2 regions of the Mammaliicoccus vitulinus genome follow, and region 1 is predicted to be linked to the other one. Evidence: a T-box and tRNA genes for the amino acid it is inferred to sense, from the RefSeq annotation. Region 1 holds a T-box; the other holds one or more tRNA genes.

Region 1 (5,806 bases):
TTTTTAAACGTCATCCATTTCAGTATTAACGATTTCTTCTATCATTTCCCACTCTTCGTCAGTTTCAACTGGTAATAATTTACCACCTTCACCATCATCGTTAGCTTCATTAATCATAGGAATTAATTCAACTTCTTCTTCGTTCTCAGTTCCTTCTTCAGCTAGAATGATGTATTCTTTCTTGAATTCAGGATGATAAAATTCTAAAACTTTACGGTATAAAACTTCGTTATTATCTTCATCGATTAACGTTAATAATTCTTCCTCGTTGTTGATATCTAAATGTTCTTCATGATTATGTTCAGTCATTATTCATTCTCCTCATCTTTATTTAATAGAATCTAAGTACCCCTGCAAAATAAATACAGCAGCCATTTTATCTATAACTTTCTTTCTTTTTTTTCGAGAAACATCTGCTTCTAATAGTGTACGTTCAGCTCCGACTGTACTCAGTCTTTCATCCCACATCACCATTTTTAAATCCGGTCTTTCTTGTTCAAGTACTTCCTTGAAATGAATTGATGCCTCTCCACGTGGTCCGATAGAATTATTCATGTTTTTAGGCAATCCAATAATGACAGTATCAACATCATATTGATCTATTATTTTAATTAATTCATCAATTCCAAACTCTTCTTTGTCTTCGTTAATTCGGAGTGTATCGATTCCTTGAGCTGTCCAACCCATCGCATCACTGACAGCTACACCAATTGTTTTACTTCCTACGTCTAAACCTATTATCCTATTTTTAAGCATTGAATTCATTTTCTTGCTTTAAATAATGGGATACTAATTCTTCCATAATATCATCTCTATCTAAGCGTCTAATTTGATTTCTTGCTTCGTTATGTCTAGGAATATATGCTGGGTCACCAGACAGTAGGTATCCAACTATTTGGTTAACTGGATTGTATCCTCGTTCTTCTAATGTGCGATAAACATTTTGTAGTACTGTTTTGACATCTTCTTTCGGAAAATCATCATAGTTAAACTTCATGGTTTTATCAAAATTATTCATCTATATTTACACTCCCTAACTCCATTAACTTAGTATTAATTATATCATATTCTATTAATACTTAAAATTATAGAGTTTTAATGTAGTCTTTAACAAACTGTAACGCTTCTGTTACTTTCGAAGGATCTGTTCCGCCACCTTGAGCCATATCTGGGCGACCTCCACCTTTACCGTTAGTAATTTGAGCTGCTTCTCTTATAATATCCCCAGCTTTAACTTTATCTGTTAATTCTTTTGGTACTGTAGATACTAATGAAACTTTTTCTCCATTAACACTTGCTAATAATAATACAGTATCTTGCATTCTTGATTTGTAATCATCCATGATTGATCTGAGCACTTTAGGATTTTCAGCTTCTACTAATACAGAAAGTACTTTTATACCATTAATTTCTTCAATACTATCTTCAATGTTACCTGATTTTAATTCAGTTATTGTTTTATTTTTTTGTTGAAGTTCTTTTTCTAAGTCTTTATTGTGTTGTTGAATTTGATCAATTTTTTCAATTGTTCTCGTTTGATCTTTAACTTTCACATGTTGCATAACGTCTTTCAGTATTGTTTCAGTAACTTTTAATGTTTCATAAGCTTTTTTACCAGTCACCGCTTCAATTCTTCTCACACCTGCGCCAGTACCTGATTCTGAAACGATTTTAAACAAGCCAATTTCGCTTGTGTTTCTAACATGTATACCACCACATAGCTCGATAGAGTATGATGACATTTCAACAACTCTTACAACATCGCCATATTTTTCGCCGAATAGCGCCATTGCACCTTTTTCTTTCGCTTGTTCAATCGGCATTTCTTGAATGGACACTGGGATGTTTTGCCATATTTTTTCATTTACAATTTGTTCAATTGTTTCAAGTTCTTCATTTGTTACTTGTCCAAAGTGTGAAAAGTCAAAACGTAATCTTTCATTTTCAACTAAAGAACCTGCTTGGTTTACATGTGAGCCTAGTACTTCTTTTAAAGCTGCATGTAATAAATGTGTAGCTGAATGGTTTTTAACGATTGATTTGCGATCAGCTTTATTAACGATTGCTTCAACTGTCTCTCCAACATGAACTTGTCCAAACGTAATATGACCAGCATGTAGGTTTTGACCATTTGGCGCTTTAATAACTTCAGTTACTTCAATTTCAAATTGATCATGTCTAATAATACCTTTATCTGCAATTTGACCACCAGATACTGCATAGAACGGCGTTTCTCTTAACACAAATTGAATGTCTTCTCCGCTTTCTGCTTCTTCAACTAATTGTCCATTTAAAATAATATCCGTGATTTCAGATTGTATTTCAATATGTTCATATCCAACAAACTTACTAGGTGTCGTTATTTTACCTAAGACTTCATTTTGCACTTGCATAGATTGCGTTTTTTGACGTGCTGCTCTCGCTCTATCACGTTGTTGACGCATTTCATTTGCAAATCCATCACTATCAATTGTAATACCTTCTTGTGCAGTAATTTCTTCAGTCAGTTCAATTGGAAAACCATATGTGTCATATAGTTTGAATGCATCTGAGCCAGATAATACATGATCTTTTTGTTTAGCTCTATCCATCATTGTATTAAGAATTGCTAAACCTTCTTCTAATGTTTCATGGAAACGATCTTCTTCAGACTTAACAACTTTTTTAATAAAATCACTTTGTGCTTTAACATTTGAATAATATGGTTCCATTATTTCTGCAACAACATCAACGAGTTTGTATAAAAATGGTTCGTTAATATTTAAAGTTTGGCTAAAACGAACTGCTCTTCTAAGCAATCTTCTTAAAACATAGCCTCTACCTTCATTTGCTGGTAATGCACCGTCTCCTATAGCAAAACATATTGTTCTAATATGGTCAGCTATTACTTTAAATGCGATACCTTGTTCTTTAGATTGTAAATATTTCAATCCACTAACCTCTTCAACTTGTTGAATGATTGGAATAAATAAATCTGTATCATAGTTAGTCGGTACATCTTGTGCGATTGACGTCATACGTTCTAAGCCCATGCCTGTATCAATATTTTGATTTGGTAATGGTGTATAAGTGTGATCTGCATTATGATTAAATTCGCTGAATACTAAGTTCCAAACTTCGAGATAACGTTCATTCTCACCGCCTGGATACATTTCTTCGGCTGGATCTTCTTGTCCGTATGTTTCGCCTCTATCATAGAAAATCTCTGTATTTGGTCCAGATGGGCCTTCACCAATGTCCCAGAAATTACCTTCGATTCTAATAATTCTACTTTCTTCTAAACCGATCACTTCATGCCATAAATCATATGCTTCAGTGTCTTCAGGATGAATTGTTACATATAATTTTTCAGGATCCATTGCCATCCATTTATTGCTCGTTAAAAATTCCCAAGCATATTCAATCGCTTCACGTTTGAAGTAGTTACCGATTGAAAAGTTACCTAACATTTCAAAGAAAGTATGATGTCTTGCTGTAAACCCTACATTTTCAATATCGTTTGTTCTAATCGCTTTTTGTGCATTCACTATTTTTGGATTTTTAGGTATTTCTCTACCATCAAAATATTTTTTTAAAGTCGCAACTCCTGAGTTAATCCATAGTAATGTATCGTCATCAATTGGTACTAATGGTGCTGATGGTTCTACCATATGTCCTTTTTCAACAAAAAAGTCAATATACATCTGTCTAATTTCACTTGCTTTTAAATTTTTCATCGCTTTCACTCCTCAAATAAAATAAAAAACGCCCCTCCCTCAAAAAAGGGACGAACGTATCGCGGTACCACCCTAGTTATGACAAAATGTCATCACTTTAAGTTTATTCAATTTAAATATAAGAAGTAGCGTTCAATATATATTGTCATGTTTCACACCAACCAACATGTCTCTTTAAACAATATATTATTTACTCGGCTTCTTTATTAGCATTCTATTAGATTATAAGCACTGGATTTTTAGATGTCAATTATTTCATAAAATCATAAGGTGTTTTATCTTTCATGTTAATCATCGGGTCAATTTCATACATATTATCTTCTGTTAAAATTAAGTTTTTCATTTCACTAGGTTCGTTTGTATTTTCAGTATCCGTTTGAAAATATGTTTTTAATTTAGTATCAAATGACGTCATTCGTCCATGCCCTAACGTTTGTATACCTTGATTAAAAGCATTCTCTTCTCCGCAAATGACCAATGATTGTTTAGCTCGGGTTAGTCCTGTATACAAAATGTTCTTCTGTAACATTCTAAAGTATTGTCTAACTATAGGCATGATTACAATTGGAAACTCAGAACCTTGCGATTTGTGTATGGAACAACAATAAGCATGTGTTATTTCTGATAAATCTTGTTTCGTATAAGTAATATCATTTCCTTCATAGTCTACAATGACTACATCTTTACCTAACGCATTTTCTTCTGCTTTATAAACGCCTGTTACAACGCCAATATCACCATTAAATACATTATCGTCTGGTCGATTTATGAGCTGTAACACTTTATCATTTTCTCTATATTCGATATCTCCATATTCAAGATAGCGAGTTGTTTCATCTTTCGGGTTCAAAATATCTTGTAATAACTCATTCAGTTTATTAATACCTGCAGGGCCGCGATAAATTGGGGCTAACACTTGTATATCTTGCATGTTATAACCTTTATTTACTGCACCTTGGACAACTTTTTCAACTACTGTTGCAATTTGATTACTACTACACGGAATAAAGGATCGATCATGATGTTTTTCATTAATAGATACTGGTAAACCATTTTTTATTTTGTGCGCTAAATCAATAATTGAAGAACCTTCTTGCTGTCTATAAACTTCTTTTAAATTAACTCTAGGTATCACTTTAGATTCAATCAAATCTTTGAAAATCTGTCCTGGTCCAACTGAAGGTAACTGATCTTCGTCTCCTACAAAGATTATTTGAGCATGATCTGGCACAGCACGTAGAAACTGGTACATTAACCAAGTATCTACCATGGACATTTCATCTAAAATAATTAAATGTGCATGTATATCATTATCAAGCACATCGTCCGGTTGTGTATCTTTACTCCAACCTATTAGCCTATGAATGGTCATAGCTTCTAAACCTGTTGATTCACTCAGTCGTTTCGCTGCACGTCCTGTAGGTGCTGCTAATACGATAGGAAAGTCAGTACCTTCTTGGTAATCATCATAATTTAAACTGACACCATGAATTTCAGAATACAATTCACAAATCCCTCTTATAACTGTCGTCTTACCAGTACCAGGTCCACCTGTTAGTAGCATCATCTTGTTGTTTATCGCTGTTTCTAATGCTAACTTTTGACCATCTGCATATGACACGTCATTCATATCTTCAATTTCACCAATGTGTAACTGCAAATCACTTTTTTCTATATCTTTAAGTTCTTCTTGATGTTGATAAAGACGATGGATAATTTGAACGCTTTTAGCTTCAGAATAATATAGAGAAGGTAAAAAACAATTATTATCTTCAATTATTAATTTGTTTTCTTCACTCATCTCTAAAATAACACTGTTCAGCTGATCTTTATTCACGACTTCTGGTTGGTTATGATTTAACAATTCATATGCACCATTAATTAATATATCAACAGGCAAAAATGTATGACCATTTTGTAAAGATTGTTGATCTAAGAAATAGCTGATTCCAGCGACAAGTCGATCATGATGGTCCTTTGAAATACCTACTTGTTCGGCAATTTGGTCGGCTCTTTGGAAGCCAATACCGTTAATATCCATAACTAATCGATAGGGTGTTTGTTTAATAATATTAAGCGTTTCTTCCTTA
Region 2 (5,806 bases), 1.3 Mb from region 1:
CTCAGGAGAGAAATAACTTTCGACTACAGGACTTTTACCTTCTATGGTTGGCTTTTCCAAAGCCATTCGTCTAATTATTTCCTTTGTAACTCCGTGTTGAGTGTCCTACAACCCCAACAGGCAAGCCTGTTGGTTTGGGCTATTCCCGTTTCGCTCGCCGCTACTCAGGGAATCGAGTTTTCTTTCTCTTCCTCCGGGTACTAAGATGTTTCAGTTCTCCGGGTGTGCCTTCTCACATACTATGTATTCATATGTGGATAACATGACATAACTCATGCTGGGTTTCCCCATTCGGAAATCTCTGGATCAAAGCGTACTTACAGCTCCCCAAAGCATATCGTCGTTAGTAACGTCCTTCTTCGGCTTCTAGTGCCAAGGCATCCACCGTGCGCCCTTAATAACTTAATCTAATATTTCCTTATACATAAATGTTTAAGAAAATAACTGTTATTAATCTGTGATGTCGTCTAAAAAGACGACGCGCGATTATTAAGCTTGTTGAATTTCGTTAGAAATTCACTCGGTTTTTTGCTTGGTAAAATCTATTTGCTTACTTATCTAGTTTTCAATGTGCAATGATGAATGTTAAATAAACATTCAAAACTGAATACAATATGTCCACGTTAATTCCATGACCTAAAGGTCATTCCGTAATATCCTTAGAAAGGAGGTGATCCAGCCGCACCTTCCGATACGGCTACCTTGTTACGACTTCACCCCAATCATCTGTCCCACCTTCGACGGCTAGCTCCTAATAAAAGGTTACTCCACCGGCTTCGGGTGTTACAAACTCTCGTGGTGTGACGGGCGGTGTGTACAAGACCCGGGAACGTATTCACCGTAGCATGCTGATCTACGATTACTAGCGATTCCAGCTTCATGTAGTCGAGTTGCAGACTACAATCCGAACTGAGAATAATTTTATGGGATTTGCTTGACCTCGCGGTTTCGCTGCCCTTTGTATTATCCATTGTAGCACGTGTGTAGCCCAAATCATAAGGGGCATGATGATTTGACGTCATCCCCACCTTCCTCCGGTTTGTCACCGGCAGTCAACCTAGAGTGCCCAACTTAATGATGGCAACTAAGCTTAAGGGTTGCGCTCGTTGCGGGACTTAACCCAACATCTCACGACACGAGCTGACGACAACCATGCACCACCTGTCACTTTGTCCCCCGAAGGGGAAAACTCTATCTCTAGAGCGATCAAAGGATGTCAAGATTTGGTAAGGTTCTTCGCGTTGCTTCGAATTAAACCACATGCTCCACCGCTTGTGCGGGTCCCCGTCAATTCCTTTGAGTTTCAACCTTGCGGTCGTACTCCCCAGGCGGAGTGCTTAATGCGTTAGCTGCAGCACTAAGGGGCGGAAACCCCCTAACACTTAGCACTCATCGTTTACGGCGTGGACTACCAGGGTATCTAATCCTGTTTGATCCCCACGCTTTCGCACATCAGCGTCAGTTACAGACCAGAGAGCCGCCTTCGCCACTGGTGTTCCTCCATATCTCTGCGCATTTCACCGCTACACATGGAATTCCACTCTCCTCTTCTGCACTCAAGTCCCCCAGTTTCCAATGACCTTCCACGGTTGAGCCGTGGACTTTCACATCAGACTTAAGAAACCGCCTACGCGCGCTTTACGCCCAATAATTCCGGATAACGCTTGCCACCTACGTATTACCGCGGCTGCTGGCACGTAGTTAGCCGTGGCTTTCTGGTTAGGTACCGTCAAGACTTGTTCAGTTACTAACAAATTTGTTCTTCCCTAACAACAGAGTTTTACGATCCTAAGACCTTCATCACTCACGCGGCGTTGCTCCGTCAGGCTTTCGCCCATTGCGGAAGATTCCCTACTGCTGCCTCCCGTAGGAGTCTGGACCGTGTCTCAGTTCCAGTGTGGCCGATCACCCTCTCAGGTCGGCTACGTATCGTTGCCTTGGTAAGCCATTACCTTACCAACTAGCTAATACGGCGCGGGTCCATCTATAAGTGACAGCCGAAGCCGTCTTTCACTATTGAACCATGCGGTTCAAAATATTATCAGGTATTAGCCCCGGTTTCCCGGAGTTATCCCAGTCTTATAGGTAGGTTACCCACGTGTTACTCACCCGTCCGCCGCTAACATCAGAGAAGCAAGCTTCTCATCTGTTCGCTCGACTTGCATGTATTAGGCACGCCGCCAGCGTTCATCCTGAGCCAGGATCAAACTCTCCATAATAGAAGTAAGCTTGATTAGCTCATCTTTGATTGGTTAAGCCAATCACTCTTTGAAGTACTTTCAGTACTCATTTATCGGAATTAAACGTTGACATATTGTCATTCAGTTTTCAATGTTCATAATCTATTTTTTTAAATGGTGGAGACTAGCGGGATCGAACCGCTGACCTCCTGCGTGCAAAGCAGGCGCTCTCCCATCTGAGCTAAGCCCCCATAAGTATTAATAGAAGTCGGGAAGACAGGATTCGAACCTGCGACCCCTTGGTCCCAAACCAAGTGCTCTACCAAGCTGAGCTACTTCCCGTTATTTTAAATTCATTTTAAAAATGGCGCGCCCGAGAGGAGTCGAACCCCTAGCCTCTTGATCCGTAGTCAAACGCTCTATCCAATTGAGCTACGGGCGCTAAAAAAATGGTGCCGAGGACCGGAATCGAACCGGTACGGTAATCACTTACCGCAGGATTTTAAGTCCTGTGCGTCTGCCAGTTCCGCCACCCCGGCAAGAAAAAAATAAAAATGGAGCGGAAGACGGGATTCGAACCCGCGACCCCGACCTTGGCAAGGTCGTATTCTACCGCTGAACTACTTCCGCTAAATTATTATTTTTATTATTATATTAAATAATGGTGAGCCATAGAGGATTCGAACCTCTGACCCTCTGATTAAAAGTCAGATGCTCTACCAACTGAGCTAATGGCTCTGAAAAATGGTGCCGGCCAGAGGACTTGAACCCCCAACCTACTGATTACAAGTCAGTTGCTCTACCAGTTGAGCTAGGCCGGCAAAAATGGTGGAGAATGACGGGTTCGAACCGCCGACCCTCTGCTTGTAAGGCAGATGCTCTCCCAGCTGAGCTAATTCTCCATTTTAACAATATTGCCCGGCAGCGTCCTACTCTCGCGGAACGTAAGCCCAACTACCATCGGCGCTAAAGAGCTTAACTTCTGTGTTCGGCATGGGAACAGGTGTGACCTCTTTGCTATCGCCACCAGACAATGTTGTTTCGTTTTTGTCTTACCTTATTTATTATAAAGAACTTATCAAGGCTTTTCAATAGTCAATTTTACACCTTATTAACTTTCTTTACAAATATCTCGAATTGATAATGCGTCCTGCTTTCAGCGACCTATATATAGTACCTAATTTTTAAGTTTTCGTCAACACTTTAACGAAAATTTTTATCATTATTTTTACAAATCCCTTCATATCAACGTTTTTAATAATGTTTACATTAAAAAAATATGCAATCAACAAGTAGTTGATCACATATTTTTTGTAAATTATTATTTTTGTCTCATGTATGGGAATAATAAAACATCTCTTATAGATGCAGAATTTGTTAATAACATAACTAAACGATCAATACCTATACCTAATCCACCAGTTGGAGGCATACCATATTCTAAAGCTTCAATGAAATCATCATCCATTTCATGTGCTTCGTCATTACCTTGATCTTTTTCTTTCATTTGAGCTTCAAATCTTTCACGTTGATCTATCGGATCATTTAATTCAGTAAATGCATTAGCATGTTCTCTACCTACAATAAATAACTCAAAACGATCAGTAAATCTTGGATCTTCAGGATTTTTCTTAGCTAATGGTGATATCTCAATTGGATGTCCATAAATAAATGTAGGCTGAATAAGTTTCTCTTCTACTCTTTGTTCAAAGAATTCATTTAAGATATGACCATACGTCATACGACCTTCTACTTCTATATTATGTTCTTTTGCTAAAGCGTGCGCTTCTTCATCCGTTTTAACTTCATAGAAATCGACACCAGTATGTTCTTTTACTGCGTCAACCATGTGCCATCTTTTCCATTTCGGTGCTAAATCAATTGATTCTTCTCCGTATTGAACAGTAGTTGAGCCTAATACTTTTTCAGCAATAGAAGCTACCATTGACTCTGTTAAATCCATAATATCGTTATAATCTGCATATGCTTCATATAACTCAATCATTGTAAATTCAGGGTTGTGTCTTGTTGATACACCTTCATTACGGAATACTCTTCCGATTTCATATACTTTTTCTAAACCACCAACGATTAATCGTTTTAAGTGCAATTCAATAGCGATTCTCATGTATAAAGTCGCATCAAGCGCGTTGTGATGTGTTACGAAAGGACGTGCTGAAGCGCCACCTGCGATTTGGTGCATCATTGGCGTTTCTACTTCTAAGAATCCTTTAGTGTTTAGGTAGTTTCTCATTTCTTGAATGATTTGACTTCTTGTAATGAATGTTTTAGTTGATTCTTCACTTGTAATTAAATCTAAATAACGTTGACGATAACGTTGCTCTATATCTTGTAAACCATGATATTTATCTGGTAAAGGGCGTAGAGACTTAGTTAAAACTGTAAATTCTTTAGCTTTAACAGATAATTCCCCAGTGTTCGTTTTAAACATTACACCTTTAACGCCGACAATATCACCTAAATCTGCATGATTCCATATTTCAAATTGCTCGTCTCCAACTTGGTCTTTACGAACATAAATTTGAATTTGGCCAGTAATATCTTTCACATGAGCAAATCCGGCTTTACCTTTACCTCTTTTAGTCATTAAACGACCTGCTATAGCAACAGCTGATTCGTCTTCTTTATCATGAAGTTCTTCTTTACTAAATTGATCCCATTCTTCGTGCAAAGTTTCAGAATCTCCGCTTCTTACAAATTTTTCACCGAATGGATCAATTCCTAAATCTCTTAATTCTTGTAATTTTTGTCTACGAACCAACATTTGGTCATTCATTTCTTCTGACATGATATTCCACTCCTTAATTAAATTGCAATAACTTCTTCTTTTTCTGCTATTTCTTCAACAAACTGTTCAAGGATACCGACTAATTCATCTCTAGTTTCAGCTTGATTAATCGCTTTTCACACTTTACCATTTTTGCACATATAAGACTTGCCATTGCCGTCAAAACTACTCAGTTGTTCATTTCAACATGTCCTAATTTCCAGACACTCTAATTTCTTTCACTCTTATACTTTACTACTTGTTCGTCGTTTAGCAATAGTTCCCATATATATTTTTTAGATATTGGTTCAACTACATTTGAGGCGATATCGTTAAGTGGTACCATCACAAATGCTCTTTCTGTCATTCTTGGGTGTGGTACTTCTAGGTCTGGTGATTGAATAACGGATTGATCATATAATAAAATATCTATATCAATTGTACGTGGCCCCCATCTTTCTACTCTAACTCGATGGAGCTGTTGTTCAACCATCATACAAACTTTTAATAACTCTGATGATTCTAATTCAGTTGAGATTTCAATACACATGTTCAAAAAATCAGGTTGTTCTGTGTATCCTATTGGTTTTGTTTCATATATTGGAGATTCTTGGGTAACTTCTATACCTTCTACTTCATTGAGTAGTTTAATTGCTTCTACTAATTGAAGTTCTCTGTCCCCCATATTACTGCCTAAACCTAAATATGCGGTATGCATTTATCTCTTCCTCACTATCTCAATACCTACACCTTCATAATGACCTGGTATCGGTGGGTTATTTTTTGTAATTTTAACTTTAGTTTCCAATACTCGATTATAGTGTGAAAAGACTTGTTT

Evidence for each region. The T-box of region 1 lies ahead of alaS (alanine--tRNA ligase). A T-box ahead of a tRNA ligase gene usually reads a tRNA of that ligase, here a tRNA-Ala.
Region 2: it encodes a tRNA-Ala, which carries the amino acid that the T-box ahead of alaS (alanine--tRNA ligase) is inferred to sense. The anticodon was not compared.

The regions. Positions count from the first base shown of each region.
Region 1 is NZ_CP118974.1:1,152,673-1,158,478, reverse strand. It holds gene PYW35_RS05820 (DUF1292 domain-containing protein) at 4-309, opposite strand; gene ruvX (Holliday junction resolvase RuvX) at 328-756, opposite strand; gene PYW35_RS05810 (IreB family regulatory phosphoprotein) at 749-1,018, opposite strand; gene alaS (alanine--tRNA ligase) at 1,086-3,716, opposite strand; T-box leader at 3,760-3,926, opposite strand; gene recD2 (SF1B family DNA helicase RecD2) at 3,967-5,806, opposite strand, start outside.
Region 2 is NZ_CP118974.1:2,502,104-2,507,909, forward strand. It holds rRNA gene PYW35_RS12525 (23S ribosomal RNA) at 1-408, opposite strand, end outside; rRNA gene PYW35_RS12530 (16S ribosomal RNA) at 664-2,219, opposite strand; tRNA gene PYW35_RS12535 (tRNA-Ala) at 2,356-2,431, opposite strand; tRNA gene PYW35_RS12540 (tRNA-Pro) at 2,449-2,522, opposite strand; tRNA gene PYW35_RS12545 (tRNA-Arg) at 2,546-2,622, opposite strand; tRNA gene PYW35_RS12550 (tRNA-Leu) at 2,631-2,719, opposite strand; tRNA gene PYW35_RS12555 (tRNA-Gly) at 2,736-2,810, opposite strand; tRNA gene PYW35_RS12560 (tRNA-Lys) at 2,843-2,918, opposite strand; tRNA gene PYW35_RS12565 (tRNA-Thr) at 2,926-3,001, opposite strand; tRNA gene PYW35_RS12570 (tRNA-Val) at 3,007-3,082, opposite strand; rRNA gene rrf (5S ribosomal RNA) at 3,097-3,211, opposite strand; gene lysS (lysine--tRNA ligase) at 3,502-4,989, opposite strand; gene folK (2-amino-4-hydroxy-6-hydroxymethyldihydropteridine diphosphokinase) at 5,198-5,686, opposite strand; gene folB (dihydroneopterin aldolase) at 5,687-5,806, opposite strand, start outside.